2 regions of the Viridibacillus sp. KH_047 genome follow, and region 2 is predicted to be linked to the other one. Evidence: predicted binding sites of a transcription regulator. Region 2 holds the regulator's gene; the other holds the start of a gene.
What was found. Region 2 encodes CtsR, which represses protease genes until heat stress. Its sites were predicted from a motif close to ATGGTCAATAAAGGTCAAACA; they were not measured.

Region 1: clpP (ATP-dependent Clp endopeptidase proteolytic subunit ClpP) is a predicted target of CtsR. The motif match lies at 1,442-1,462, and genes of this name have one in related genera.

Annotation. Positions count from the first base shown of each region.
Region 1 covers NZ_CM174479.1:699,064-702,487, forward strand. The annotation lists gene whiA (DNA-binding protein WhiA) at 1-415, shown strand, start outside; gene AC3IS5_RS03490 (HPr family phosphocarrier protein) at 473-730, shown strand; gene clpP (ATP-dependent Clp endopeptidase proteolytic subunit ClpP) at 789-1,379, opposite strand; tRNA gene AC3IS5_RS03500 (tRNA-Arg) at 1,537-1,608, shown strand; gene AC3IS5_RS03505 (TetR/AcrR family transcriptional regulator) at 1,775-2,683, opposite strand; gene AC3IS5_RS03510 (DHA2 family efflux MFS transporter permease subunit) at 2,855-3,424, shown strand, end outside.
Region 2 covers NZ_CM174479.1:4,133,806-4,137,229, reverse strand. The annotation lists gene corA (magnesium/cobalt transporter CorA) at 1-606, opposite strand, end outside; gene AC3IS5_RS20280 (hypothetical protein) at 749-1,018, opposite strand; gene AC3IS5_RS20275 (magnetosome magnetite crystal formation protein family) at 1,169-1,474, shown strand; gene AC3IS5_RS20270 (CtsR family transcriptional regulator) at 1,820-2,290, shown strand; gene AC3IS5_RS20265 (nucleotide excision repair protein) at 2,306-2,869, shown strand; gene mcsB (protein-arginine kinase McsB) at 2,859-3,424, shown strand, end outside.

The sequences.
Region 1 (3,424 bases), 810 kb from region 2:
AAAAGGATTTGTCACATACTTAAAAGAAGCTGAAAAAATTTCAGACTTTTTAAGTTTAGTAGGTGCACATCAAGCCATGATGAAATTTGAAGATGTGCGTATTGTACGTGATATGAGAAATAGCGTGAATCGACTTGTGAACTGTGAAACGGCCAATTTAAATAAAACGATTGGAGCAGCTGTTCGCCAAGTAGAAAATATCCGATATATCGATCATAATATTGGGATTGATCAACTACCTGAGAAGCTTAGAGAAATCGCTCGATTACGTGTGGAGTATCAAGAAGTAACATTAAAAGAACTTGGTGAAATGGTATCAGCAGGTACTGTTAGTAAATCTGGTGTCAATCATCGCCTACGTAAAATTGATGATATTGCTGAATCTTTGCGTCGAGGCGAAGCGGTTAAGCTTTAATGAAATGAAGATGCACGAATAATGAATATGTAAGTAATTATAGGAGGAGTAAAACGAATGGCAGAACAACAAGTAGAAGTAAAACTTAAATCAGGATTACAAGCAAGACAGGCAGCTTTGTTCGTACAAGAAGCAAATCGCTACTCATCGGATGTGTTTTTAACGAAAGATAATAAAAAAGTAAATGCTAAAAGTATTATGGGTATTATGAGTTTGGCTGTTGCAAAAGGATCAAAAGTTATTTTAACTGCAGATGGTGCCGATGAAGCACTTGCATTAGAAGGCCTAGTAAAACTAATTCAATCAGAGGATTAAATGAATACAATATAAAAACCGCTGTTCTCATCTTACGAGAATAGCGGTTTTTAGATGTTTATTTAATTTCGTTACGTTCAAAAATTTGATCGATTAAACCATATTCTTTTGCACGTTCAGCTGTCATGAAGTTATCACGATCTGTGTCTTTTGCTATAACTTCGATTGGTTGACCTGTACGTTCAGATAAAATACTGTTTAGTTTTTCGCGAAGGAATAAAATGCGTTTTGCAGCAATTTCAATTTCAGTCGCTTGACCTTGTGCACCACCAAGTGGTTGGTGAATCATAACTTCAGCATTCGGTAATGCAAAGCGTTTGCCTTTTTCACCAGCAGCAAGTAAGAAAGCACCCATAGATGCAGCCATACCGATACAAATTGTTTGTACATTTGGTTTGATAAATTGCATAGTATCGTAGATTGCCATACCAGCTGTAATGCTACCACCAGGGCTGTTAATGTAAATAGAGATATCTTTCTCTGGATCTTCAGCTTCTAGGAATAAAAGTTGAGCAACAATAGCATTTGCAACGTTGTCATCGATAGCGCTACCTAACATAATAATACGGTCTTTCAATAAGCGTGAGTAAATGTCATAAGCACGTTCACCGCGGTTTGTTTGTTCAATAACTGTAGGGATTAAGTTCATAAGAATATCCTCCTCAAAAGGTAAATTCAATTTTCTTCTATTGTATCTTTATCATACACATTATGGTCAAGGAAGGTCAAATGATTCGAATCCAAATTCCTATGGTTGAATTGTTTTGGTTTCCTTTGTATAATAGAAAAGTCGCAATTGATGAATTGCCCTCGTAGTGTAATGGATAACACATAAGATTCCGGTTCTTAGGCTGGGGGTTCGATTCCCTCCGAGGGCGTATATAACTGCACTTTAAACATCTAGGTCGTTATTTAAATAGCGACCTAGATGTTTTTGTATGATTTGCTCCAGTAATGATAATATGCCCAATTCAATAGAATAATAAACTGTAATAAGGAAATTAAAAGTCGCTTTTATATTGAAAAGCGACTTTTTCTGTCTAACTAATTACTATTTAATATGTCTAAACTGTGATTTTGTTTTAAAAATAGCCATAAAAGATTAGCAATTTCTTGGGCTTCTGCAGCATGTTTAGTCCCTTTAAAGCTAGTGTTAAAGGGTGATGCAATTGCTTCAATTATATAGTATGGGATGGTTTCTTCATGTAATGATTTTATAAGGCAGGCTGTATATTCTTTACCAGCTTGTAAATCATCTTCAATAAGACCTTTTGAAAATCCATTTAGCTGTTCTGCTAAATATTCTTTCGTTACATATTTATGTTTGAAATTCTCATGTAAGTACTTTGCTAAATCACAGCCAAGGAAATGTTCACCTTTCTCAATTTGAGCAGGTAAAATGGCGTCTAGCTGTTGAATGACGTATTTTACAATCAGTACTGGGTCTAGAGAATCTTCACGAGTAATTTTCCAAATATGCAGCATGTGTTGTATCATACCGAAAGTTAGGATGGCAGCATCATAACAGTGTGGCTTTGATTCTTCTCCGTAAATATCGACAATTCGTTTTGCGAGCCAATTTAATTCGTTAAGATGAAATCGCATTACTACTTCTTTAAGTTCTGGGTCACCTGAATGGAAAATCGATTCAAAGATGGGGATTAAATTTTGATCACGGTTTATTTGCATCAATACAGCAATTTGCTTAGCTAAAATGTTTTTATCTTTTGGATCCTGTCCTATAAGCATCTCATGCTTGCGAACATCGGCTTCTTCACGACCCTTTGCTATTATGGCGATTAAGCATTCGTTTTTTGAAGCAAAATAATTATAAAAAGTGCCTTTAGAAATATGTGATTCATCTAGAATGTCTTGGATGGAAGTATTTTGAAAACCTTTTTCGACGAAGAGCTTTTGAGAGGCAACGATAACTTGACGTTTACGATTGTTCATAAATTCACCTGTATTTTCGATTAGTGTACTATCATTCTAACTTGGAAACGCTTTAATATCAATGTTTATAAAATGACGAAATTTTTTAGTTGAAAAAGTTGTACCGTGAGTATAAAATGAAACAAGTAAACTTCTAGATACGAAATATATTGAAAGTAGAGAGGGTAAAATATGAATAGTAACGCATTACAGAAAAAGCCACCTTACGCAATGATAGTAATCTTGTTTATAGGTGCTTTTGTTTCTTTTCTTAACAACACATTATTAAATGTGGCATTACCAACGATAATGAAGGAGTTTGATGTAGCGGCTTCTCAAGTTCAATGGCTATCAACGGGGTATATGCTTGTCGGAGGTATACTAGTTCCAGCAAGTGCTTTCTTTATCACTCGATTTAAAAACCGTCATTTATTTATTACATCAATGACGTTGTTTTCTATAGGTACAGCTTTAGCTATATTCGCTCCAGAGTTCTGGGTACTTATTGCAGCTCGTATGATCCAAGCAGCAGGTGCAGCGGTATTAGGACCATTATTAATGAACGTTATGTTAACAAGTTTCCCAATTGAAAAACGTGGGTCTGTTATGGGTATCTTCGGTCTAGTAATGATTTCTGCTCCAGCTATCGGACCAACATTATCAGGCTGGATTGTAGAGCACTATGATTGGCGTATGTTATTTGAAATCATCTTGCCTTTCGCAATTCTTGTATTATTGCTAGCAATCTTTAAACTAGGCAAT
Region 2 (3,424 bases):
GGAGTTTAAAATACGATATAAAAGGTCACGCATCGGTAAAATGGTACGACGTATATGAAGTAAATCACTACGCAAATCAAATACATAGCGCATAGATTTTGTGTTGCTTTGATAATTTAGCTCGTCCTCAATCGTATTTAAATGGTCTTCAATGTTGTAGACCATTGGGAAATAGCTATCTACGATTTTATCTATTGCTTGATAAGTGACGAAAATAGCACCACTTTTCCAATACTGTGGTTGATCATTTATTCGCGAACGGACAATATCAAATTCAGGAACTGGCGATTTATGAAAAGTCACAACAAATTTTTCGGAAACGAACATATTAACCTCTTCGGCTTCAAAGGTCTCTCCGTTTAACTTATGTGCAACTAAAAATTGGTAGTCGTCATAATAATCAAGTTTTGGTCGTTGTAATCGCAATAAACAGTCTTCAATAGCTAGTGGATGAAAGTGAAAGAATGTGTCTAGCAGTAGTTCTTCTTCCACAGTAGGTTCATCAAAATCAACCCAATACCATTCAAAAGAATTATTTCGTATTTCTTCTAGCGGAAAATCCATTTTTAGTTCTTGATTATTAGTAATGCCAAGGGTTCGAATCATAGATCGTCCTCATTTCAACTAGTGTATAACTATCCTCTCATAAACGGTATCGTATTGTCACGGGAAGACGTTGAATGAAACATAAGATAAATAATAAAGAGGGCGCTTATGCATAGCAGCCCTCTTTTATATTTTATGGTATTTAGTTATCACTTAGGAAAAGGCTTGATATAAATTTATCTCTATGACTTTTATCGGTTGAGTCTTCAATAGTATTCTGATCTTGATACAGGACATCAGACTCACTTATTGAATTGATGATTTTTATTTTATGCTCAATGGTTTTAGAGCATGAGGAAGTTTTAGATTCGCAATCATTTGAAAATGAATTTTTCAATAAACAATAAGGCATTGCAATGAAAATGATTAAGCATAGTGCGATGCTACCGATGAATAATAATGCTTTTTTCAAAGGAAAAACTCCTCCCTTTCTTATGTTACTTCAGAGGACGAATTGAAATAAAGAATGTTCCTCTTTTGATGAGGATATGAAACTAATGAATTTATGAATCGTATAAATAGAATAAGAAGTATATTAATTTATGAAAGTGAGTTGCTCTAAATGGAATCAAAAGGATTAAAAGTGATACTTCATGCAAGTGCCTTTTTTGCTCCGTGTTTAGTGCCAATCCTATTTTATATATTTATTGATGATAAACAAATTAAGCGTTTGTCCATCCAAGCGCTATTGTTCCAATTTGTTATGTGGGTATTAGTTATTGTATCAGGGATCTTTAGTTTTTTATTAATTGGACTTCCATTCTTAGTAGTCTTTTTGATTATAGGCGTTGTCGTTCCAGTAATAGGTATTGTGAAGGCTCTTAATGATACAGATTGGAATTACCCGATTGTTGGGAAATGGTATTAATACGAAAAAACCGCGATGGCAATTGCTGTCGCGGTTTTTTGTTTGGGCCGAATATTAGATAGGTGAAACGGGTATCTTGAGACAGTAGAATGCTTTTCGTGCAACTGTTACGATGGGATGTCTAAGACTTATGGTGTCTTCCTTAAAACGAGTGTTTTTAGTAATGCTTCGGCTTATCCAGTCCCAGCAAGACTCCGAGGTATGGGGGCTCCTTGAGGCTAAACGGACACCTTTCACAATTCAATGAGCATTTCAATTGCGTGTTTTTTATTAGGCTGTGTATAATGTAGTCAAATATAGTCAAAGATAGTCAAAGTCAGTGATGCAAGCGAGGTGGAATTTGAAATGCGTAATATCTCTGACATAATAGAAGGTTATTTGAAAGAGGTTATCGAATTAAGTGGGAAAGGACATATTGAGATTAAACGGAGTGAAATTGCTGATAAATTTCAATGCGTACCCTCCCAGATTAATTATGTGATAAATACTCGATTTACCGCCGAGCGTGGCTATTTGGTTGAAAGTAAACGAGGCGGTGGAGGATATATACGAATTTTACGTGTCAAAGCAAGTTCAAAGTCAGATTTAATTGACCAAGTGATTGAGCAAGTGAACGAAGGTGCTTCACAAACTATGACGAATGATTTAATTTTCCGTTTAATTGACGAAGGGGTAATTACGAAAAGAGAAGCTAAAATGATGTTAGCAGCTCTTGATCGTTCTGTGTTACGAATAAATTTACCGGTACGTGATGAGCTTCGCGCGCGTATCCTACAAGCAATGCTACTGACTATAAAATATGACAAGCAATTGTAAAAGAGGTGCGAGGGTATGATTTGTGAAAACTGTAAACAAAGACCGGCTACTATCACGGTTACACAAATGAAGAATGGCAAAAAAACGACAAGGCATTTCTGTGAAGTGTGCAATAAACAACTTGATTCTTTCCATTTGAACCTCGACTTTAATGCTGATCCAATTTCAATGCATAAACTTTTTTCAAATTGGTTTGGTACACCGAGTTGGTCAGTTGCAGCACCAAATGTAAATGAGCAGAAAACGCAGGAACAGGAGAATTGCCCTGAATGCGGCATGACATACCATCAATTTTTGAACGAGGGAAAATTTAATTGCCCTGGTTGTTATGAAACTTTTAAAGAGCAGCTACCTCAAGTCTTAAAACGTTTGCATAATGGAGCCGTAGAACACGTTGGAAAAGTGCCAGGTTCTATTAATGAGCTTTATCAATTAAAAAGACAAATCGAGGCAATTCGTTTGGACATGAAAGTGGCCATAGAGGAAGAGCGGTTTGAAGATGCAGCGACTATGCGGGATAATGTCCGTGCTCTTGAAAAAAAGTTGCAAGTAGGAGGTGAGTCTCAAGATGAACATTGAGCACTTTTTACACAATCCAACGACTAATTGGATGCAAGAAGAAGGACAATATGGTGATATCGTCATGAGTACTCGCATCAGATTAGCGCGTAACTTAACAGATTTCCGTTTTCCAAGGGCTTTTTCTGATGAAGAGGCAATGCAAATTGATAAAGCTGTTTCGAATGTATTGATTGATGCAGATGATGAGGAAGAACAACATTTTCAGTTCTCTTATTTTTCTTTGCATGACATGCCTGCATTACAGCGTAAAGTATTAGTAGAAAAGCATTTAATCAGTCCTCAGCTTGCAGAGAAAGAGAGAGTTGGATCGGTTTTACTGTCAAAAGATGAATCGATTAGTGTAATGATTAATGAAGAGGATCATATTCGTATTCAATGTTTACAGCCAGGGCTGCAACTAGAAAAAGCTTATGAAAGTGCGGATCAAATTGATCGTCTATTAGAGCATCATTTACCGTATGCTTTTGATGATACATTTGGTTATTTAACAAGTTGCCCTACAAATACAGGTACAGGTTTGAGAGCGTCTATTATGATGCATTTACCTGCATT